3 regions of the Virgibacillus saliphilus genome follow, and region 2 is predicted to be linked to each of the others. Evidence: riboswitches for the same ligand, from Rfam matches in the RefSeq annotation. Region 2 holds a riboswitch; each other region holds the start of a gene.

Region 1 (8,004 bases), 1.2 Mb from region 2:
AGTTAACAACATACTTTTCTTTAATGCTTGAGCTGCACTTTTCTGAATAAATTCGTATGCCTATCCAATTGCGATTGAACATGTTTAAAATGACTTCTCGCTTCAACTATAAAATGATCAAGTTTCTCCTCTATACGAGCCTGACTTAATGCAAATGAATTTTGATTTTCTTCAAAACGAATTTGCCTCTCTTCCATACGAGCTTGATTAATAGCAAGGTGCTCTTGGCTTTTTTCTACTTGACCAAGTCTCTTTCCAAATCTATTTAAATTTTCTTCAAATCGATCTTGCCTTTCTCCAAACGCATTTAAACTTTCCTCAAACCGATCTTGCCTTTCTCCAAACGCATTTAAGCTTTCCTCAAATCGATCTTGCCTTTCTCCAAACGCATTTAAACTTTCCTCAAACCGATCTTGCCTTTCTCCAAAGACATTTAAGCTTTCCTCAAATCGGTCCAGCCTTTCTCCAAAGGCATTCACTTTCTCTTCCACTCGATCCAGTCGCTTCCCAAAAGCATTTAAGTTATCTTCAAACCGAGCTTGTCCTTGTTGGATTATTTCCAAATGTTCTAAAATAATATTAAGCTTTTCCTCCACCTTCATCCCTCCCTTCTTTTCCTAATAGTATACCATCATCTATACAAAAATACATCGAAAGATTCTCTCGCTCACTTAAGCATTAGGATCAGAGGGACGAGCCGCTTAAATAAAACTATAAAACTATCTCCCCTGCATCAGATGCACGATATACCTGTCCAACCGCTCCTCCATCATGTGATCCGTTAACCCTGTTATACCAAAATCCTTCCATCCCAGGTATACGCTTGGGCGCTTTCCAGAAAGCATATCCATGGCGGAAATAAGATCCCAATGGAGGGCATGTTTATACGTTTTTCCGGCAAATTGCTTATATGCTTCTAAGAATCCAGCAGCAGTTTCTACATCATATAACATCGCCAGATTTACTCTGCAGTGTCCGACATCAATTCCTGCTGGACCCAAGCAGGCGTTTACCCAATCCACAATGCCACTGACTTTCTCATCACGCCACATAACGTTTGCAGGATGAAAATCTCGATGAATAAAGTTATTTTTCATATTAGGGCGAGGCCCCTTTGCTATAGCTATTGCTTTTTCCCATACATCTGGAACGCTGGACCATTCCGGAATTTCTGTCTCCGAAATAGCATTATAAGGAAAGTAAGTCCATGGAAAATTACTTGCTTCAGCAGTATGAATATTGGCAAGTGCCTCTGCCAGACCAGCCAGCCATTCATCCCTATCCCTTGGCTTTAGATTAACGTTCCCCTCAAGCTTTGACATTACAACTACCGGGATCCCACATATCTCCCCCTTCTCATCATAGGCGATGATCTCAGGCGTAGGGAAACCAACTTTAGATGCCATTTGCAAACTTGCCGCTTCATGCATAGCAAGATCAGGCTCTTTGTCCAACCATTCTTGATCATTAAATTGCCGCACCACTACTTCCACAGGATTTTCATCAACATGAAGCGTTATACGATGTAATATAGAGGAAGTGCTACCTTTTAATGGTTCCACGGATTGTACAGACGCGTTTATATGTACTTGTTGTTTAACCCAATCCAGCAAAGATTTTGGGACCCCCATTTTATCTCCCCCTTTTATCCTTTTATCCTTCAAATACACGTTAAAACCCATTATAGAATACAAACGAGCGCCATTATCAATGGTTTAATCAATCGTTTGATCAATCATAGGCAAAGCACGAGACGATTCTTAGTCATGACACTACCCATAATTGCCGGAAGAACTTTTAAAACGTGCCAGTATGTCATTGGCATATAATGATATTACCAAAAAGCTTAATAGTATGGCGAAATCATGAAGTAGACCAACACGCCAGTAAAGCTGACATACAGCCATAGTGGCATTGTCCAACGTGCAATTTTCCGGTGTTTTTCTACTTTCATATTCAAACCTCTTCCAAGTGTGATTAGCGCAAGCGGCACAATCAATGCAGCCAGAACAATGTGTGTAATTAGTATAAAATAATAAATGTACATCATAGGACCGTCTCCGCCGAAGCTTGTAGACTCAGCCATAGAATGATACGTCAAATAGAAGATGAAGAATAAAAAGGTTGTTACGAATGCAGCAATAATAAATCTGCGGTGCACTTTGATGTTTTTCTTTTTAATCATGATTAAAGCAATCAACAAAAAGATAAAGGTGAAGCTATTCAAAATAGCATTTAACATGGGCAATACGGTTAACTCCATGCCAGCTATTGTTGCGTCTGGGTTTGTTGGCAAGAAATACGTTCCCAAAATAACGCCTACAATCAATATAGATAAAATCCAAATCAGCGGATTATAATTGCGCTGTCTAGTATAGTTAATGTCATTAGGCATCTGTTTTTTCACTCCAATATAAAATTCCTTTCCATAAGCATATGAAAATTAACCGCAAACAACAAGTCAAAAGTAATATTCACTCCTATAAAAACGAGAAATGTCATACTTTTGACAGAAAACAGGCTATCCAATTAGGTCTTTTCTTTTGACCAAAAAGTGATAACAGGAAAGTTTCCTAGCATTCTGTATGTATTTTTCATCTGCTTTATTATCCGGAAAAGGGAATGATATGGATTTGAATATAGGTACACTTTCCACTTATTCAATTTCCATGACAAGTGCGAGCCTATTTGTTAAACTAAAGGTAAATAATCAATAAAAGTAACTACTAGGGGTGCCCAATAATACGTGGGCTGAGAGGAAAGCGCATTGAGGCTTTCTGACTCTTACGGACCTGATCTGGATCATACCAGCGGAGGGAAGTAGTTTGACGAAATGTCTTATCTATTTTCAAATTCGAAGCCAGGTCCCCCATGGGATTTGGCTTTTTTTAGTTCTCTCTGGGAAGAAGTCATGGATGAATCGAACGTATCTATTAACAACCATGGCTGTTTTCATTTAATAGCGGTCAATGACTGCACAATGAAAAATAATGATATATAACCCGGAAAACTACTATTCTTTCGTCCTTCCGAATCCATCAGAGGAGGTTTTATAAATGAAACACGTTTCAACGGCTCTTACCATTGCTGGAACCGACCCAAGTGGTGGAGCTGGCATTCAAGCAGACTTAAAAACGTTTCAAGAATTAAAAAGCTATGGCATGTCCGTCATTACATCTGTCGTTGCCCAAAACACCACAGGCGTTCAAAATGTTCACCACCTACCCATCGACATGATCAAACAGCAGCTGGATTCCGTGATTTCCGATATTCCGGTTCACGCATGTAAAACAGGGATGATTGCAAATAGGGACATGATGGAAGTCATTGCAGGATATGTTTCAGAATTGGATGCATCTTATGTCATGGATCCAGTTATGGTTGCAACAAGTGGAGATTCCTTAATTGATCAGGATTCACGTCTTTTTTTACGTGAAAATCTTTTGCCACTGACAACCCTAGTAACACCAAATATTCCGGAGGCTGAATTTATTACCGGCAATACAATTGAGACAACCGATGACATGAAACAAGCTGCTGAAACGATCGTAAAGAATTTCGGTGCTGGAGCAGCTCTTATTAAAGGTGGACATATGTCGGGGAGTGCAGTGGATTTTTTATACGACGGGATGGACATAAAAACCTTCTCAGCTGATCGCATGAATACCAACAATACGCATGGAACTGGATGTACGTATTCCGCTGCGATTACAGCCTTTTTAGGTCAAGGCATAGCGCTTCAGGATGCTATTTCACAGGCAAAACGTTTTATAACAGCAGCAATTAAGCATTCCTTTTCTCTTGGTTCCGGAAATGGTCCTACGAATCATTGGGCAGACCGTGAAGAGGTGATACTATGAATCCAAACATTATTCAGGAAGTACGGGGAAATAGTCCATTGATTCACCATCTAACCAATCAGGTTGTCATGAATTTTACAGCAAACGGGCTTTTATCCTTTGGCGGGGCACCAGTTATGGCAAAAGCAGAGGAAGAGGCTGCGGCCATGGCTTCCGCTAGTGACGGCGTTCTTCTTAATATTGGCACACTGACATCCGTTGAACTTCCAGCAATGCTCCTAGCAGGAAAAGCTGCAAATGAAAAAGGAATTCCGGTAGTACTCGACCCGGTAGGAATAGCAGCCACCTCCTTTCGTACATCTGCTGTGAGGAAAATCTTGGAGGAAGTCAAACCAACCGTAATCAAAGGAAACGCAGGGGAAATGGCACAACTCGTACAAATTCCTTGGGAAACAAGAGGCGTGGAATCGGTTGGGAAAGGAGACACGGAGGAAATCGCTATGAAAGTTGCAGAAGCCTATGAAACAGCCGCTGTTATAACCGGAGAAACAGATATGATCTGCGTAGGAAAAAATGTGATCAAAAATGAAACCGGTGATCCACTTTTGGAAAAAATCACCGGAGCTGGGTGCTTATTGGGATCCATTTTAACTGCCTGCTTAACAACGAAGGCACAAATCGAGGAACAGGTTTTAACAGCCGTTTATTTTTATGGGGTAGCGGCTGCGTATGCCGCTGCTCATGAAAGTACGAAAGGGCCTGGAACCTTTTTACCTCAGTTCATCGATGCTCTTTCCCTGGAACCCAGTGTACTGGAGAGGAGATAGCCAATGGCATTACAAATAAACACGAGCTTACGTAAATATTTTATCATGGGCAGTCAAAATTGTGATCGGGATCCTGCAGAAATACTGGAAACCGCTGCATTAGCTGGAATAACAGCCTTTCAATTTCGGGAAAAAGGAAAAGGATCACTAACGGGAGAAGCGAAACTAAAATTAGGTATTTCATTGCGTGAAATTTGCCAGAGATATAACATCCCCTTCATTGTAAATGATGATGTTAAACTAGGTAAATCCTTAGATGCGGACGGGATCCACGTTGGTCAGGACGACCAATCCGTTCAAGCAATCCGTGACCTTTTCCCTGATAAAATTATCGGGCTTTCTGTATCGAATGCGCGTGAGATTGCGAGTAGCCCGCTGTCTCTAATCGATTACGTTGGTGCTGGTCCAGTTTTTGCAACCAATTCAAAGATTGACGCTAAGAAAGCCGTTGGCGTTGAGTGGATTACTGCATTACGAAAAAGATTCCCGACATTACCTATTGTAGGAATTGGCGGTATCACAACACACAATGCTACTTCTGTGATCGACGCAGGTGCAAATGGGGTTTCGGTTATCTCGGCGATTACCCAAGCTGAAAATATAAGGGAAGCAGTTCGAGCCTTATAGATATGAATGGTGTTAAAAGGGGCTGGGACAAAAGTGTTTTTAACAAATATATTCCGAATATACATCGCTTCGGAAATATACTTCGCGCACCTTAGGGCGGCTGGTGAGCCCCCTTGTGCTTTCACACTTCGGTGTCTCACCTATGCCTTTTCTCCCGCTGGAGTCTCCGCATATTTCCTACGCTAAGTTTGGCAATGTTCGTTTTTTTAATTAAACACTTTTGTTTTGTCCCAGCCTCACATTTTTATATTCAAGAATGACACAAGGAGTTATTTCTTATGTTGATCTGCATAAACCGCCATAGCATCACGCATAAACACTGCTAATCCATCGCCAAATTGGTCTATATTTTTAGTGAAACGCCCGTCGTCAACATACATCTGGCCAAGTCCTTTAAAAGCATCTAATGAATAGTTGCCTATTCGGTTCAAGAAATCATACCACATTTTTATACCTTCTTGAGCTACATCTGATGCAGGAGACTCATGGCGAATCGCAGCTAATTTACGATAAATATCGTTGAACTCTGTTTCAAATGCTTCTTTTTCACTTTTGGACATGGTATTTATTGTCGTATTCGATTCCTCAACAGCTTTGTCTCCCCATCGTTCGCGCGCTTCCTGCTCATATGGGTTATGGCTGAAGTCAAAGCCTTCAAATTTCTCTTTATCGCTCATTTGTATTTCTCCTTTCTTGTGTTGGATTGTTTTATCAACATTCCGAATCATATGATCCAGCCTGTTTCGTTTTTCAAGCAGCATGTTACGATGCAAATCAAGTGCTTCGTATTGGTCAAATAAAGGATCATTGATAATTTGTTTAATTTTTTTCAACGGGAAACCCAGTTCTCTGAAAAATAAAATCTGTTGCAATGTCTCAAGATCACCTTGTGAATATTGTCGATACCCAGACTCCGTAGTATCTTCCGGGATTAATAATCCAATTTCATCATAATAATGTAGTGTACGCACACTAATTCCCACTAAATCGGAAACTTCTTTCACTTTCAAAACGAGCTGCCTCCTTTCATGATTCATGGTAAAGCATGACGTAACGTTAGAGTCAAGTTCTACTTACAATACAAGTAAATAAATCTATGTGCTCCAACTTCTCATCCGATGTTATCAACCCGCCCATTCTTCAAAAAATATTCCCTATTTAGAGCAATAACCCATATAGTAAAGAGAACGTATTTATAAGGGAGGATATAGCAAATGAATGATAACAAACCACCGTTTGATGATCAGAGGCAGTTTAATTTTCCTGGATTTATATGGGGGCAATTATTTGGACCGGGAGGCCAGCAGCAATTTCCGGGACAGCAGCCTCCGGGAGGGATTCCTGGCGGGCAAGTTAGCGCTCCTGCTACCCCACCGCCACCTTTTACACCGGAGCAACCTTCATTCCAAGCCTATGCAGTGGATCCCGGGGGGATTCGCGGTTGCATGTTTCGTTTCACCTATATATGGCTAAGAAATGATGCTTTCTGGTTTTTTCCAACATTTTTAGGTGCTAATTCCATTGCAGGCTTTCGTTGGCAAGGATTCAGGTGGGTTTATTTCGGCATTGATTTAAACCGAATCCAATCTTTTCAATGTTTTTAACAATGTAAACAAACGTTTCTTCAATAGAAACAGCACGAGCTGCGTTTTATTGAATCGGATATAACCATTCAAAAAAGAGACCGTAGTCATATGATACGGCCTCTTCTAAAACTTGTACTCTAGTTTTCACTGCAAAATTTCCTGCTTACGTACTAATGCTTTTATTAACTATCGAATTTATTTACTTTTTTCCGCATTTCCCGTTGCCAGATAAGTCCTTGTTCTAACGCCATCTTTTTCGCTATTCTCGGAGCATTCCAGAGTGGCGGCAACAGTAGCAGCGATACGGGAACTGCAGTTATAATAATGGAATTCTGGATCGATGTAACGCTATCTTCTCCTATCGTTAGTATGACCACTGTCGTAAGACCAAAAATAATTGCCCAAAATACGCGCAACCATCGTTTGGGATGGTCATTCCCTGTTATTGTAGCAGCCACGGTATAGGACATGGTATCTGTAGTAGTTGCAACAAAGACAATAGACACGAGTAAAAATCCTAATCCCATTACCATACCAATTGGCAGTTGATCCGTAATTGCCATTACGGATGCTGGCATCCCTCCTGCATTTAACGCATCTGAAATAGAACCGGGATTTTCCCTTTCGAAAAATACGCCTGTCCCACCTACGACAGAAAACCAAAAGTTATTAACGATTGGTGCAACAATGGAAACAGCGATAACTAATTCTCGAATCGTTCTCCCCCGAGAAATTCGACTGATGAATACAATTAACATTGGAGCATAGCCAATAAACCATCCCCAGAAGAAGATCGTCCATGATGAAAGCCAGCCTTCGTCTCCGCGAAACATACTCATCGTGAAGAAGTTTTGCAAATGGAAACCTGTTCCTCCCACAAATGCATCGATAATAAACATCGTAGGTCCAATAATGAGAACAATAATGGCCAATAAAATTGTAAACTTCACATTATAATTACTGAGATGGTAAATCCCTCGATCCACCCCTGTAGCAGCAGAAATAGCGGCAACCCCAACAAGTACTAATACGACAATGATACTAACTGTCAATGTATTTGGCACATCAAACAAATGATTTAATCCATAGGATATCTGTAAACCCAAGAAGCCTAAAGGTCCGAGTGTACCGGCAACTGTTGCAATAATAGAAAAAATATCAGCT
Region 2 (8,004 bases):
TTCCATTAACTATATTTTTTCATTCTTCTTTTGCATTTAGAGAAATAATTATTGATGTATTAACTCCTGTATTTTTCCCTAATTCCTATAAATTCTGTCTATTCTTTATTATTTGGTCGTTATTTATAGGCTGTGGCAATTATTATTAATTAATCGAATAAAATCAAGTTTAAACGCGTTGTATAACGTTTAACGCGTTTTGACGAAAGGCTTTGTTTTATTTAATCTTAAATAGTACATCATTTACAACACATTTCGGAGGTGAGAGCATTAGCAAAAGCGGTATTGGTGAATTGACAAGGGAAAAGGACATAAAAACTGATTTTCATTTTCGTAAGCCGAATAAAGACGATGGTGCAGCTGTTTGGGAATTAATTAAACAAACTGGTGTGTTAGATCTTAACTCTTCTTATAGCTATCTCATGTGGTGTGAGATTTTTTCAGAAACATCGATTGTCACGGAAAGAGAAGGGGAGACTGTCGGATTTATTTCCGGGTTTATTCATCCGGATACACCGAATACATTGTTCATTTGGCAAGTAGCTGTTAATGAATCCGAACGTGGTAATGGATTGGGGACGAAAATGTTGTTTCAACTGCTAAACCGTGAACATTGCGGGGCTATTGAATATGTAGAAGCAACTGTATCTCCATCAAATACGCCGTCACGAAACCTATTTCAAGGTCTTGCCCAAAAGCTGAAGACCCATTGTGAGGTAGACGATTATTTTTCATCAAATGATTTTCCCGGAGAAGGCCATGAAGATGAATTATTGTTTAAAATCGGACCGATTGAAGAAGAAAAAATATGGATAAAAGGATGATTTCATGACAACGGCTTTATTAAGCGATAAGGAAATGAAAACGTTTGAAGAAATAGAATCGACCGTAAGAAGCTACAGCAGGGGATGGCCGACCATTTTTGAAAAGGCAAAAGGATATAAATTGTGGGATATAGAAGGAAAAGAGTACATTGATTTTTTTGCCGGGGCAGGAGCGCTGAATTACGGCCATAATAGTGATGCAATGCAGGAAAAATTAATTGAGTATATTAAAAATGATGGAATTATACACAGCCTCGATATGGGAACATCTCCAAGAAAGGAATTTCTCGAACGCTTCAAAGAAGTAATACTTACACCACGTAATCTCGATTATAAGATTATGTTTCCCGGCCCAACGGGTACAAATACCGTAGAAAGTGCGTTGAAAATAGCCAGAAAAGTAACCGATAGAGATACGGTGATTAGTTTCACAAATGCTTTTCATGGAATGACAATTGGATCGCTCTCGGTGACAGCTAATTCATTTAAACGTCATGGTGCGGGCATCCCGCTTCATCATACGGTATCCATGCCATTCGATGATTATGTGGAAGATCAGAATTCAATTGCTTATTTGGAAAGATTTCTAGAGGACAGCGGAAGTGGTGTTGCCCTGCCGGCAGCCATTATTCTGGAAACAGTTCAAGGAGAAGGTGGCATGAATGCGGCTAGGATGGAATGGATGAAAAAAATCGAACGTATTTGCAAACGTTGGGATATTTTATTAATTATTGATGATGTTCAAGCAGGTTGCGGACGAACTGGTACATTCTTTAGTTTTGAGCCTGCCGAAATTAATCCAGATATTGTCTGTCTTTCCAAATCAATTGGCGGAATTGGACTGCCCATGGCCATTACATTAATTAAACCAGAGTATGATCAATGGGAACCCGGTGAGCATAACGGAACATTCCGTGGAAATAATTTGGCATTTCTTGCAGCAACAGAAGCCTTGACTCATTGGGAGACAGATGAATTAAGTCATGCGATACAAGAGAAAGCCAGCATCTTGGCAGATATGGTCAACCATTGGGTGAAAAAATATCCCGAACTTAAGGCCGAAGCTCGTGGAAGAGGATTAATGCAAGGTATAGCAATCGACGTAGAAGGTCTTGCAAGTGACATTTGCGGAGAAGCGTTTAAGCGCGGTTTGATTGTGGAAACTTCCGGGCCGAATGATGAGGTTGTTAAATTCTTGCCACCACTAACGATTGAGCAAGAAGGGCTTGAGAAAGGACTCGGTATTCTTGATGATAGTATCAAGCATGTTCTTGCTTAAGCGACAATATACCAATGAATAGATATTTTATAATGGAAAAGGAGAAATCGAAATGATCGTAAAATCACTGGAAGAGATTGTTGGAACGGAAGATGAAACATCTGAAGAAAACTGGACGAGTCGCCGCTTTCTGTTGAAAAAAGACGGAGTAGGCTTCAGCATGAATGATACCATTATTAAAGCGGGAACAGATAATTTCTTCTGGTACAAAAATCATATCGAAGCAGTGTACTGCATTGAAGGCGAAGGTGAAATTGAAAAAGTCGAAACCGGTGATGTATACCAACTTAAAGCAGGAACGATGTATATCCTCAATGAAAATGACAAGCATCGACTACGCGCCAGAACGCAGATGCGCATGGTTTGTGTCTTCAACCCGCCACTTGTAGGAAGAGAAACACATAATGAAGAAGGATATTATCCGTTATTGACCGAATAGGGTTTAGAGAAGGAATCAGTCGCGGTTTAGTTTCTTCTTAATTTTTGGTAAGAAGAAGAGAGAATATTAATGGGAGGCGCACACTTCAGCTTGAGCTTCAGAATCATAGAGGGTCTCCTTCCTCATTATACACTCTAAGTAAAAGCACTTTCTCTGATAGGGAAGGTGCTTTTACGACTAGGAACGGCAAATTTTCTGTTCGAGATAGAGCTATGGTAAACTGGGAGAACGCGTCTCCATAACGGTAGAGGGTCGATCGGGAGAGAACCATACCTATACGGGAGCTACTCATCTTCCGGAAAAAAAGCACCACTACTACCCTCATTCTGCTGAAACATTCTGCTTCACAATCTTATTCGGGTTAAATAAATCACGCGGATCAAGCGTCGACTTTATTTTCTCCATCAGATGAAGCGCTTCACCATGTTCTTGTTTCTGATATTTTTGTTTTCCAATTCCAACGCCGTGTTCGCCGGTGCAAGTACCTCCACGGTTAAGCGCGTATTCAACGATGTGTTCATTTAATTGATTCGCATTTTGAACTTCTTCGGGGTTATTGAGATCAATCATTAAAAAAATATGATAGTTCCCATCACCTACATGCCCGACGATGCCGCCTTGAAGGCTTAATGCCCTTAGGGTTTTCCTTGCATCTTGAATAGCTCCTGCTAATTCAGAAATAGGGAGACAAACGTCCGTTATCATTAATTTTCTTCCCGGGTAGCCATGAGTGTAAGCGTAGAGTACATGATGTCTTGCTTCCCAAAGCTTATTCCGTGCTGCAGTTTCTGCTTCAAATGTTACTTCTAAACAGCCGAAGTCGTTGAGGATATCTTCCGCAAATGAAACATCCTGTGTTAGACCTGCTTCATTTCCGTGAAATTCTAAAAACAATGTTGGTACTTCTTTGTAGCCTGTTTCACTATATTGATTCGCTTGCACCATAGATGGCTCATCTAAAAGCTCCATTCTGGCAATTGGCACTCCGGCTTGTAATATAGCTGTGACAGCTTCGACTGCATCATCCACCATGTTAAATGATGCTCTTGCAGCTATTTGATGTTCTGGTATACCGTATACCTTTAGCGTTAATTCTGTAAAACAACCTAGTGTACCTTCAGACCCTACAAAAATGCCATTCAGATGATAACCGGATGATGACTTTTCCGCTAAATTGCCAGTGTGTATCGTTTTTCCGTCTACAAGTACAACTTCTAAATCTCGGACTTGGTCACGCATGATGCCATAGCGGACAGACATTGTTCCACTGGCATTCGTAGCAGCCATACCGCCAAGTGTTGCATCTGCCCCTGGATCTACTGGAAAAAATAACCCGTATTTTTTCAGTTCTTTATTTAATTGGGAACGTGTCACACCTGGTTGTACTTTTACTAGAAAATCTTTTTCCCGAATCTCCAGTATGCTGTTCATTAACGAAAAATCAATGGTTATGCCATGTTCGTAAGGGATAATATGACCTTCTAAGCTTGTTCCCAAGCCATAAGGAACAACCGCGATCTCATATTTATCAGCTAGACGAACAATTTCGCTCACTTCTTCAGCATTTTCAGGAAATACCACTACAGCTGGAGAACTTGGTGTATGATAAGATTCATCTGTGCTGTGTTCTTCCAGAACAGTCTCGTTCATGGTAACTTGATCTTTTCGCAACCATTTCTCTAATCCATGTATTACATTCGTTATTGCTGTTTCCATGGTTATTTCTCTCCCTTTTTAAATAGGTATGTTAAAGAAATTTCTGATTTTATAGTCTAGTATAAATGATGTGAAGTAGAAAATCTATAGCTTAAATACATAGGGAAGGATTATTCATTTCTACTGCTGTATAAGCGATATTAGATAATAAAAAACATTCCATTATTGACAAAATATTCATGCGTGTTAAAATAAAATAAAATGATATGAACTACTAGGGGTGCCTTTGTTAAGGCTGAGATTAAAGTTTCACTTTGAGACCCTTTGAACCTGATCTGGTTGATGCCAGCGTAGGGAAGTAATCTGCCGATGACTACAAAGCTAACTTATGTATTCTAGAGGGCCACTTTCTTTATGCGCTGCATGATGAAAAGTGGTCTTTTTTATATGTATATAAGAATCTATTAGATGGGTTGTGCCTTTGTCATGCCAAAACAATTACATGTTATTTCTACTGGCCGGCAATCAATGAAAACGTTTGTTACGATTGCAGGACAGATTCATAAATATGTGGATGTCATCCATGTACGAGAAAAGACATGGTCTGCCAGTAAACTTGTAGCTGTCGTGCAAGCATTAGCTGAAGAGGGAATTCCAGTTAAAAAAATAATGATAAATGATCGTATCGATATAGCATATATGATGAAGACAAACGGAGTGCAACTTACACACCAAAGTGCTGATCTTTCATTGGTAAAAGAATCTTTTCCTACTTTACAAATAGGTTGTTCCGTCCATTCTATAGAAGAAGCCATGGAGGCAGAGACAAAGGGTGCAAATTTCCTCCTTTATGGTCATATCTTTGCTACCTCATCGAAGCCAGGAATACCTCCGAGAGGACTTGATCATTTACAGAGGATAACAGAAACAGTTCATTTACCAGTCATAGCAATCGGTGGTATTATGCCGGAAAATACAAAGCAGGTACTAGCAGCAGGTGTAGAGGGAATCGCGGTTTTGTCAGGTGTATTATTAGCAAACGATCCTGTAGAAGCGGTTAAAGAATATAGAATAAATATGGAAAAGGGAGTGTATGATGAATAACCATTATGATGTCAGCATTGCTCGAGGAGGTGAAGGAAGATTCCATCGCTTATGATTCGAAATAGCTCAAAGGAGGTGAGAACATGACATTACAATTAAATGGGGAGATTGTAACGATACCAACAGCAGTTACCACAATTAAAGAAGTAATCGAACATTATAAGATAAGTAACCCTGTTGTTATTGTAGAACATAATGACCGAATTTTGGAAAAGAATGAGCATACTACTACAGAAATAGCTGATGGAGACAAAATAGAATTAATCCAATTTGTAGGAGGCGGTTAACATGTTAACCATCAACAAAAAACAATTTAACTCCAGATTATTGTTAGGTACAGGAAAATATCCAAATATTGATGTCCAGAAGCAAGCAGTGGAAGTGTCAAAGCCGGAAATCTTAACCTTCACTGTTCGCCGTATGAATATCTATGAGCCAAGTCAGCCGAATTTCCTTGAAAAGATTGATGTGGAGAAAGTTACGCTACTGCCAAACACGGCTGGAGCAAAAACGGCTGAAGAAGCTGTTCGTCATGCGAAACTAGCTCAGGCATCTGGCTTATGTGATATGATTAAGGTAGAAGTTATTGGTTGCGATAAGACCCTTCTTCCTGATCCTGTGGAAACGCTAAAAGCAACGGAAGAATTACTAAAAGAAGGATTCACCGTATTGCCATATACTTCCGATGATGTGGTACTTGCTAAAAAGCTGGAAGAGCTTGGTGCACATGCGATTATGCCAGGTGCTTCTCCGATTGGATCCGGACAAGGGATTATTAATCCACTCAACTTAAGCTTGATTATAGAACAATCAAAAGTTCCAGTTATCGTTGACGCTGGAATCGGTTCGCCTGCGGATGCTGCATTTGCAATGGAACTTGGAGCGGATGCAGTTCTTTTAAATACTGCTGTGTCAGCGGCAAGTGATCCGGTCAAAATGGCAAAAGCGATGAAGCTCGCTATTGAAGCTGGACGTTTGGCTTATGAAGCAGGAAGAATCCCGAAAAAGCGAACCGCAACGGCAAGTAGTCCAATGGAAGGAATGAGTGTCTGATGAATGATCGTTATTCCAGACAGACCCTGTTCACCCCAATTGGTGAGCAGGGTCAACAAAAACTAAAGAGAAAACATGTATTATTAATCGGTGCTGGAGCACTTGGAACAGGAAGTGGCGAATCCCTTGTTCGTGCAGGAGTCGGGAAAATAACAATCGTGGATCGCGATTATGTGGAATGGAGCAATTTGCAACGGCAGCAGCTTTATGTGGAGGTGGATGCGGCAAATCGGGTACCAAAGGCCATTGCCGCTAAGGAGCGATTACAGCAAATTAATTCAGAAGTAGAAATCGAGAGCCATATTCTGGATGTGACGCCTCAAGTATTTGAAAAACTAGCAGAAAACGTTGATTTGATTCTAGACGCTACAGATAATTTTGATATTCGCATGCAAATAAATGATATAGCACAAAAATATACAATACCTTGGATTTATGGATCCTGTGTTGCAAGTTATGGTATTAGCTTTACAATTATTCCTGGTAAAACTCCCTGTCTGCACTGTTTAATGGAGGATGTACCGATCGGTGGGCTAACGTGTGATACTGCTGGAATTATTAGTCCAGCTGCTAGTATGGTAGTTGCCTATCAAACAGCAGAAGCTTTAAAAATACTTACGGAAGATTGGGAGGCACTTAGTGGGAAGTTAGTTTCGTTTGATCTTTGGAAAAATCATCATTCCAAGATGAATGTTTCCAGTATGAAAAAAGCAGCTTGCTCTTCTTGTGGTGCAAATGCAACGTATCCCTTTCTTACTTTTGAAAATCAAACCAAGACGGCGGTTTTATGCGGAAGGGATACGGTTCAGATTCGCCCATCAAAGCGTGAAGATCGTGATCTACAGGGGATCGCCAAGATGCTTTCTACAATGGGAGGTAAAGTGGAACAAAATGATTTTCTTCTTTCTTTTACCATGGATAAGCAGCGGTTCGTTATGTTCCAAGATGGTCGTACACTCGTTCATGGGACGAAAGATATCACAGAAGCTAAAACACTTTATCATCGTTACTTTGGTTAACCCCACAGAATAAACTGTGGGGCAGTATTTATACAACAAACATTCTGATCGTCTTACTCAGCTACACGCTGTTGGTGGTCGTTGACATAATCTAGCGCCATCTCTACAGCTGTTCGCGCCTCGATATATCCCCATATATCATTAAGCATTGGTTGAGACGTTGTCTGGAGGATACTTTTTACATCATTGGGGCTAAGGGTTGGATTGGCTTCTAACATTTGTGCAATGACGCCTGCACATATGGGTGTGGCCATCGACGTACCGGATAATTGCAGGTAATGTTCATCGACGATTTGTTCAGGTAACTGTTGTTCCAGCTCAGATTCTGGTGCTAACAGAGAAATGATGTCTGTCCCTGGTGAATAGATATCCGGCTTAATCAATGAATCGATCGTTGGACCACGGCTTGAATAATCTGCAATATGATCGTCTGATCGCGTACCCGTATTCTGGTCAGACGTAGATCCAACAGTAATAATAAACGGATTAATAGCAGGTGTACTAATGGTTTTCTGCTCCGGGCCATTGTTACCAGCCGCTGCACAAACGACGATGCCGTTATGCCATGCTTCTTGTACAACCTGTGCTAGCGGGTCATCCCTATACGATTCATATGCTTGAGCACCCAGA
Region 3 (8,004 bases), 1.8 Mb from region 2:
TTGGGATCGCACTTGCTTATCTAGGTGAAAAAACGGCTGGAATATTTCGGTTGTTTGAACAGGCAAATGAGCTTTTGATTTGGCTGGTTCATGTTATTATGAAAACAGCACCATACGGAGCGTTTGCTCTGATTGCATCAGCGATCGGTGATGCGGGGCTGGATGCGATTGGATCCATGGCGATGTATATGGTTGCCGTGGTATTAGCCTTAGTTATACATGGAGCTGTTACGTATAGCATAGCCATTTGGGGACTTGGAAAGGCAAGTCCGATTAAATTTTATAAAGGATTTTTCCCTGCGATGTCAGTAGGCTTTAGTACCTCTAGTTCCAGTGCTGCCTTGCCTATTGCTATGCAATCAGCGCAGGAAACCTTAGGTGTGAAAAAATCGATCAGCAGCTTTGTTCAGCCATTAGGTGCAACGATTAATATGGATGGAACCGCTATTATGCAAGCTGTTGCAACGGTGTTTATTTCACAGGTTTATGCGGTACCGTTGGAATTTACGGACATTATTCTAATTATATTGACGGCAACACTTGCGAGTATTGGAACAGCAGGAGTTCCAAGTGTTGGTTTAATCATGCTAGCGATGGTCTTACAACAAATCGGATTACCGGTAGAGGGAATCGCATTAATTGTCGGCGTTGACCGCCTACTGGATATGCTTCGTACCTCTTTAAATATTACAGGAGATGCAACAGCCGCATATGTCATCTCGGAAAGTGAAAAGCGGAAAGAAGCAAACACAGCTGAATCTGCAAAATAATAAACAAAGAAGACCGCCCTTATGATTAGGGGCGGTCTTTGCTAATAATCAGGCTTTACCAACAGAATCAGTCTGCCACATTTCTAATTTTTCGGCCATTTCCCAAAACATGTATTCAAATTGACTGGTCTTGATCACGATTTCTTCTAATGCTACAAGTTCATGTTCAGGTTTGTCTTTCGTAAGTTCATTGATTACATCCATACAGTCATTTGCCAATGTGGTAAAATCATCAGAGGAATACATTTTCACCCATTCTCCATAAAATTCATGATCCAACGCTCCAGGTATTAAAGCTAAATGTTTCCCAATAAAATTATAGCTCCATGCACAAGTAAGAATAGCTGCAATCACATTTTCCACTCCGCCTCGTTGGGACATATTCAACATATAACTGGTGTATGCAGTTGTCGTAGACGCAGCTTCCGTCTCTTCCAGTTCTTTAGTTGATATGTTAAATTTGCTAGCATACTTACGATGTAAATCCATTTCTACATGCAATGTTTCATGTAATAGATTTGCAAATGTTGTCATAGTCTTCAAGTCAGGTGCTTTCGCACTACCTAAAGCAAAAAGCCGAGCATACTCGATGAGATATACATAATCTTGCTTCAAATAGTGTTTAAACTTTTCTTGATGCAGCGTACCATCCCCAATTCCTTTTACAAAAGGATGCTCCAAATAGGCATTCCATATTGGTTGGACTCGGTTCCATAATCGATCTGTAAATAAATTCTCCATTATATACACTCCTTTGATTTTTTCCCACATTAGAGGAGTGAAAAGAAAAAACCCCATCCACTAGCACAGTAGTAGAATGGGGAGCCATCATCAAACATGTATACATAGCCACTTTCCTACGCTAGTATGAACTAGATCAGGTTCGAAGGGTCAAGTATCCTCTCTCAGCAAATAAATATGCTCCCCTAGTGAAAAATGAAATAATATGAAGTTATTTATTATGAATTAAACCATAAATATAAGTATAAATCAAAAAATAAGCCTATAACTTAAACCAAATCACTTTAAAAAAGTCATAAAATGTTCTAAAATAGAAATCAGTTAGCTTAATGTTTGGATTTTTTCTAATTGTAATCGGTTGCAAAAACTTAAATTGAGGTGATTAGATGGATGTACAAAAAATCCCGGCAAGAGAAGGGAATTATAATCTACAAAACTACGAAAAAATGCGTGAAACATTTAAGTGGGATGACGTTAAAAAGAACTTCAGCTGGAATGAAACCGGCAATGTTAATATGGCATATGAAGCCATAGATCGTCATGCCAATGATCCAAATAAAAAAGATCAGGTTGCTTTATTATATTCCGCTCCGGACCGGGAAGAGCGGGTTACCTTTGAGCAACTTCGGCAAGAGAGTAATAAATTCGCTAACGTACTGAAGAAGTATAATGTGAATAAAGGTGATCGTGTCTTTTTGTTTATGCCTAGGAGTCCGGAATTCTACGCATCTTTCTTTGGTATATTGAAGACAGGGGCAATTGCCGGTCCGCTGTTTGAGGCGTTTATGGAGCAAGCTGTACGAGATCGTCTGCAAGACAGTCAGGCACGTATACTTATTACGACCCCGGATTTATTAGACAGGGTGCCACAGGAGGATTTACCTGATCTTGAAAGAATTGTCCTCGTTGGGGATCACAGTGAAACCGCTGATATGTATATTGATTATAAAAAAGAAATGAACGTGGCATCACCGGATTTTTTGATCGAGTGGGTTGACCTGGAGGATGGCATGCTGATTCACTATACATCCGGTTCGACAGGCAAGCCCAAGGGTGTATATCATGTACACAATGCGATGATTCAGCATTATGTCACTGCTGAATGGGTGTTGGATCTCAAGGATGACGATATTTATTGGTGTACCGCTGATCCGGGCTGGGTGACCGGCACAAGTTACGGGATATTTGCCCCATGGTTGAAGGGGGTTACGAATGTTGTTCGTGGCGGGCGCTTTACGCCGGATGATTGGTACGGGACCCTGGATAAATATAATGTAACCGTATGGTATACCGCACCAACAGCATTAAGGAAGCTTTTAAGTGCCGGCGAAGAGGCTGTGAAAAGACATGATTTATCACATTTGAGACATGTGCTAAGCGTTGGAGAACCACTGAATCCGGAAGTTGTGACATGGGCATTAAAAGCATTTGGTTTACGTATTCACGATACATGGTGGATGACTGAAACGGGTGCACAACTGATTGTAAATCTTCCATCAGAAGAAATTCGCCCTGGGTCAATGGGTAAACCAATTCCAGGAATCGAAGCGTCTATTGTTGATAATGAAGGTAACGAAATTCCACCAAACCAAATGGGGAATTTAGCAATTAAAAAAGGCTGGCCTGCGATGATGCGTACGGTGTGGAATCGCCCGGAGAAATTTGAAAGTTATTTTATAAATGGCTGGTACGTATCCGGAGACAGTGCCTATAAAGATGAAGATGGGTACTTCTGGTTTCAGGGCCGTTTGGATGACGTCATTAACACTTCGGGGGAGCGCGTTGGGCCATTTGAGGTAGAAAGTAAATTACTCGAACATCCAGCAGTTGCAGAGGCCGGCGTCATTGGTAAACCGGATCCAGAGCGCGGGGAAATTGTTAAAGCATTTATTACACTAAATGATGGCTACGAGAAATCGGATGAGTTGCTTGAAGAAGTTCGACAATTTGTGAAAACTGGATTGAGTGCACACGCAGCACCTCGTGAAACAGAGATCACCGATAGTATTCCAAAGACACGCAGTGGTAAAATCATGCGTCGTCTTCTGAAATCATGGGAACTTGGCTTGCCGACAGGGGATACGTCGACATTGGAGAAGTAAACATAAAACGTTGGCTCTTTATTATATGAAGAGCCAACGTATTTTGTTTGTGCAATTGGGAAGTTTTCTATAAGGATAGCAAGACCAGGCACCTTCTCAAGTACATGATATGCTGAAATTTATCCAATTGATGTGTCGGAGAGCCCATCTCAAGAACATGATAAAGCTGAATTAGACCCAACCATGTGCTATAGAGCGCGTCTCAAGAACATGATAAGGCTGAATTAGACCAATTGATGTGTCGGAGAGCCCATCTCAAGAACATGATAAAGCTGAATTAGACCAATTGATGTGTCGGAGAGCGCGTCTCAAGAACATGATAAGGCTGAATTAGACCAATTGATGTGTCGGAGAGCGCGTCTCAAGAACATGATAAAGCTGATTAGTCCAATTGATGTGTCGGAGAGCCCATCTCAAGAACATGATTAGACTGAAATAGTCCCAACCATGTACTATAGAGCCCATCTCAGGAACATGATAAGGCTGAATTAGACCTAACCATGTACTTGAGATCCTTACTCATGTACGTAACTACACCGATTCTACATCATTCATATACAATAGAATCCCGAATTTGTAGCGGTGAAGCCGCGAATTTAGAATCAAGGAATCCCGAATGGGTAGTGTCGCAGCTTCCTTAAAAAGCCCCTCCCTCCGCACACTAAGCTGCAGTAATATCTTCTGCTGGTCCGAAAATCTCAAAATGAAGATCCGTATCTCTCACACCATATTTTCGTAGAATTTGATAGGACGCGCGCATGAACCCTTTTGGTCCGCAGAAATAAAACGCAGCATCATTTGTCGGCAGCGTTTCACTCAGCCATTTATAATCAATACGGCCTTCTTTATCACAATAATCGCCTGCAGAAGGATTGCCATATACAACATGACTTGTAACTTGCTTGTTATCTTCAGTAATCTCACGTACACGATCCTTCATGGCATGGTAATTGCTCGATCTGGCGGAATGGATAAAGATGACCTCACGATTAGGCTGTTCTTTAATTACTGTCTCCAGCATACTCATCATCGGTGTTAGTCCCACACCACCACTCATTAAAACTAGTGGTCGCCTGTCCTTTTGATCAAGTATGAAGTCACCAGCTGGCGCGCTAATTGGTAAAATGCTTCCCTCATGAACGTCTCTATGCAAGAAATGGGATACGATTCCCGCCGGACTATTCCCTTGTGCCTCTTCCCGTTTTACACTGATTCGATATCTGCCTTCTCCCGGTGCGCAGGATAGGCTATATTGACGCAAGTGGGTATAAGCTTCTCCCTCAATCTCTGCTTTTATGGTAATATATTGTCCCGGTTGATAAGTAGGAACGGTTACCCCATCTGCTGCTTCTAAATAAAATGATGTAATAACATCACTCTCTGGTACCTTCTTTACCACTTTAAAATTACGGAAACCAACCCAGCCACCAGGTTTATTTTGGGTCTCTTCATACAGCTCCTTTTCAACGTTGATAAACACATCCGCTATCGCATCATAAGCTTTCCCCCAGGCATTGATGATGTCGTCCGTAGCCGCATCTCCCAGCACATCTTTGATCCCCAATAATAAGTATTTTCCAACAATTTTATATTGGTCTGGTTTGATATTCAAGCTTTTATGCTTTTGGGCAATCTGTTTAACTACTGGTAAAATTTCCTCCAAATTATCGATGTGTACTGCCGCAGCATACACCGTTTTCGAAAGTGCTTTTGGTTGTTCTCCATTTACTTGATTGGTTTGGTTGAAAATGTTCTTTAATTCAGGATGGGCTGTAAGCATCAGTTCATAAAATCGATTTGCTATTGCATCCCCATGTTCTTGCAAAACTGGTACAGTTGCTTTTACAATGTCTCTAGTTTCTTTATCTAACCTTGCAGTCGTTTCAATTGCCACAACAATGCACTCCCTTTTAAAAAATAAACATGTATTTCGTATACATGTTTATTATATAAGAAACATTGTAACTGTATCAATAGTGTAAACGGGTTTTGTGTTACAATATTGTGAAGACGATATAAGGAGAATACTAATGCAATTAAAAAAATATACCGATTACGCATTACGCGTATTAATTTTTACAGGAATGAAGCGAGATGGAGAGCTTGCGAGTATTAAAGAGATTTCCGAGGTATATAACATCTCGCAGCATCATCTCGGGAAAATTGTTTTCGAGCTAAATAAAATGGAACTTTTAGAAACGGTTAGAGGGAGAGGCGGTGGGATTCGGCTTGCGAAGCCAGCAAATGAGATTAATGTTGGTCTTGTTGTTCGGCGGCTGGAGAATGATTTTAACTTACTGGAATGTTTTGATAAAGGAACCAATCATTGTGTAATCTCCCCGGGATGTACGTTGAAGCATGCGCTGAACAAAGCATTATTTGCATTTTTTCAAGTGCTCGATCAATATACAATCAAAGATTTAGTAGCCAATGAGGATGAATTACGTGAATTGATGGGAATCAAATAGCGATGTTTTAAATCTGTACAAACGGGTATACTTATTTATGTACTACTCGCAAAGGAGCGTATAAAACATGGCTAAAACAATAGCGACAGTCATTACAGATATGTTTGAAGATGTAGAGTATACAGAACCGGCAAAGGCATTTAAAGATGCCGGGCATGATGTAGTAACAATTGAAAAAGAAAAAGGAAAACAAGTGACAGGAAAACAAAATGAAGAAACTGTTACGATCGATCAGGGGATTGATGACGTGAAACCGAGCGACTTTGATGCATTATTTATTCCGGGTGGATTTTCTCCGGATCAATTGCGTGCAGATGATCGTTTTGTACAATTTGCGAAACAGTTTATGGATGAGAAGAAACCTGTTTTCGCCATTTGTCATGGGCCACAGCTGCTCATTACGGCTAAATCATTAGAAGGCCGCAAAGCAACTGGGTTTAAATCCATCCAGGTGGATATGGAATACGCTGGAGCCAATCTGGTCGATCAAGAAGTCGCTGTTTGCCAGAATCAGCTGGTAACAAGCCGTCAACCTGATGACATTCCTGCATTTAACCGTGAATCGTTAAATGTGTTAAAATAGCAATAAAGGGAGCCTCTAGCCATACATCATGGCTAGAGGCTTTTTTTCGTCATTTAAAGCTTTGTAATCGTAAAATTATCTTCAAGCAGCAGCCAGTTCTGTGGAAAGGCTAGCCCCAACTTCCAGTAAGCAATCCCAAGCAGGCCTAACTCCTTAATCAAATCAAATTTGGCTTGAATTGATCTGGCGTCTTCAAACCACACTTCATGTAATTTCCCCTGTGCATCGCGATATCTATAAAATGGCGCTTGAGCGGTATCATCATATTCAATTGCTGTATGTTGCTGTCGAGCTCGCGTAATTGCTTGTTGTGGGCTAATCGCTTCTGCTGGCTCGCCGCCTTCTTCAAAGGGCAAGGTCCAATCATAACCGTATAAATTTTGCCCTAGTAAAATTTTATCTGCAGGTATTTCGGTTAATGCATATTCGACGACTTGCCGTACTTGATTCAGTGGGGAAACAGCCATTGGTGGTCCGTAACTATACCCCCACTCATACGTCATCAGTACAACAAAATCGGCAATTTCCCCGTGTGCTGCGTAATCATGTGCCTCGTACCATGCTCCTTCCTGCTCGGCGCTGGTTTTTGGTGCCAAGGCAGTTGACATGAATAAGCCGGCTTCTTCTATACGTTGCTTTGCTACTCGCAGGAAATTGTTATAAGCTTCTCGATCCCCTGGTTGTAGGAATTCAAAGTCAAAATGTATATCTGTAAACCCCTCGGTTGTCGCTGTATTGATAATACTGTCCAGCAATGTATTTTGAACAGCTTGGACAGTGAGGATAATATGTCCTAACTCTGCGCTAAAGGATCCTTCTTCCAAATTGGTTACCACAAGCATGAGTGATGTATTGTTGGATGTTGCTATTTGTTGCAGGTTCCCCATTGGGGGCGCTGTGAGTGTACCGTCACGATTAACATTGTAGCTAAAGAGGTTGAGATATGTTAAATAGGGAGCATTTTTCATAGCTGCATTTTCCAGCGTTTCCGAAACAGTGTTCCCAAAAGGCTCAATATAGGCGCTGGATGTGATCTCTCTTGTTGCTGAAGATGGAATATATAATCGGAAACCAATCTGCAATGCATGGTCTAGGGACAAATTATTGACTTGTGCTAATTCCTGATAGGATATGCCGAATGTTTGAGCGATGGAATAAAGCGTGTCGCCAGGCTGTACAAAATAAAAATTACCGATAATCGGAATAACAAGTGCCTGCCCAACAACAAGGTTATCCGGTGCATCCAGTTCATTCGCATCAATAATGACATTCACCGTTGTATGGTATGTAGCGGCAATCTTATTTAGCGTATCCCCTTGTTCTACAACATATATTTGCAA

What was found. Region 2 has a riboswitch for thiamine pyrophosphate ahead of tenI (thiazole tautomerase TenI). Riboswitches for the same ligand answer to the same signal wherever they lie in the genome.
Region 1: it holds a riboswitch for thiamine pyrophosphate, as region 2 does, so the genes downstream of both, thiD (bifunctional hydroxymethylpyrimidine kinase/phosphomethylpyrimidine kinase) here and tenI (thiazole tautomerase TenI) in region 2, are expected to answer to the same signal.
Region 3: it holds a riboswitch for thiamine pyrophosphate, as region 2 does, so the genes downstream of both, tenA (thiaminase II) here and tenI (thiazole tautomerase TenI) in region 2, are expected to answer to the same signal.

What each region holds. Positions count from the first base shown of each region.
Region 1 covers NZ_JAGYHC010000001.1:673,919-681,922, reverse strand. Annotated here, with positions in the region: gene KFZ56_RS03445 (hypothetical protein) at 21-596, opposite strand; gene KFZ56_RS03440 (phosphotransferase family protein) at 720-1,631, opposite strand; gene KFZ56_RS03435 (DUF420 domain-containing protein) at 1,847-2,395, opposite strand; TPP riboswitch at 2,719-2,836, shown strand; gene thiD (bifunctional hydroxymethylpyrimidine kinase/phosphomethylpyrimidine kinase) at 3,057-3,860, shown strand; gene thiM (hydroxyethylthiazole kinase) at 3,857-4,627, shown strand; gene thiE (thiamine phosphate synthase) at 4,631-5,254, shown strand; gene KFZ56_RS03415 (MerR family transcriptional regulator) at 5,524-6,291, opposite strand; gene KFZ56_RS03410 (hypothetical protein) at 6,469-6,858, shown strand; gene KFZ56_RS03405 (BCCT family transporter) at 7,023-8,004, opposite strand, start outside.
Region 2 covers NZ_JAGYHC010000001.1:1,867,369-1,875,372, forward strand. Annotated here, with positions in the region: gene ectA (diaminobutyrate acetyltransferase) at 294-824, shown strand; gene ectB (diaminobutyrate--2-oxoglutarate transaminase) at 829-2,103, shown strand; gene KFZ56_RS08945 (ectoine synthase) at 2,156-2,542, shown strand; gene KFZ56_RS08950 (FAD-binding oxidoreductase) at 2,864-4,258, opposite strand; TPP riboswitch at 4,465-4,572, shown strand; gene tenI (thiazole tautomerase TenI) at 4,685-5,302, shown strand; gene thiS (sulfur carrier protein ThiS) at 5,386-5,589, shown strand; gene KFZ56_RS08965 (thiazole synthase) at 5,591-6,355, shown strand; gene KFZ56_RS08970 (thiazole biosynthesis adenylyltransferase ThiF) at 6,355-7,374, shown strand; gene KFZ56_RS08975 (S8 family peptidase) at 7,428-8,004, opposite strand, start outside.
Region 3 covers NZ_JAGYHC010000001.1:39,377-47,380, forward strand. Annotated here, with positions in the region: gene KFZ56_RS00195 (dicarboxylate/amino acid:cation symporter) at 1-770, shown strand, start outside; gene tenA (thiaminase II) at 819-1,511, opposite strand; TPP riboswitch at 1,608-1,708, opposite strand; gene acsA (acetate--CoA ligase) at 1,898-3,613, shown strand; gene hmpA (NO-inducible flavohemoprotein) at 4,275-5,501, opposite strand; gene KFZ56_RS00215 (Rrf2 family transcriptional regulator) at 5,644-6,081, shown strand; gene KFZ56_RS00220 (type 1 glutamine amidotransferase domain-containing protein) at 6,149-6,664, shown strand; gene KFZ56_RS00225 (glycoside hydrolase family 18 protein) at 6,718-8,004, opposite strand.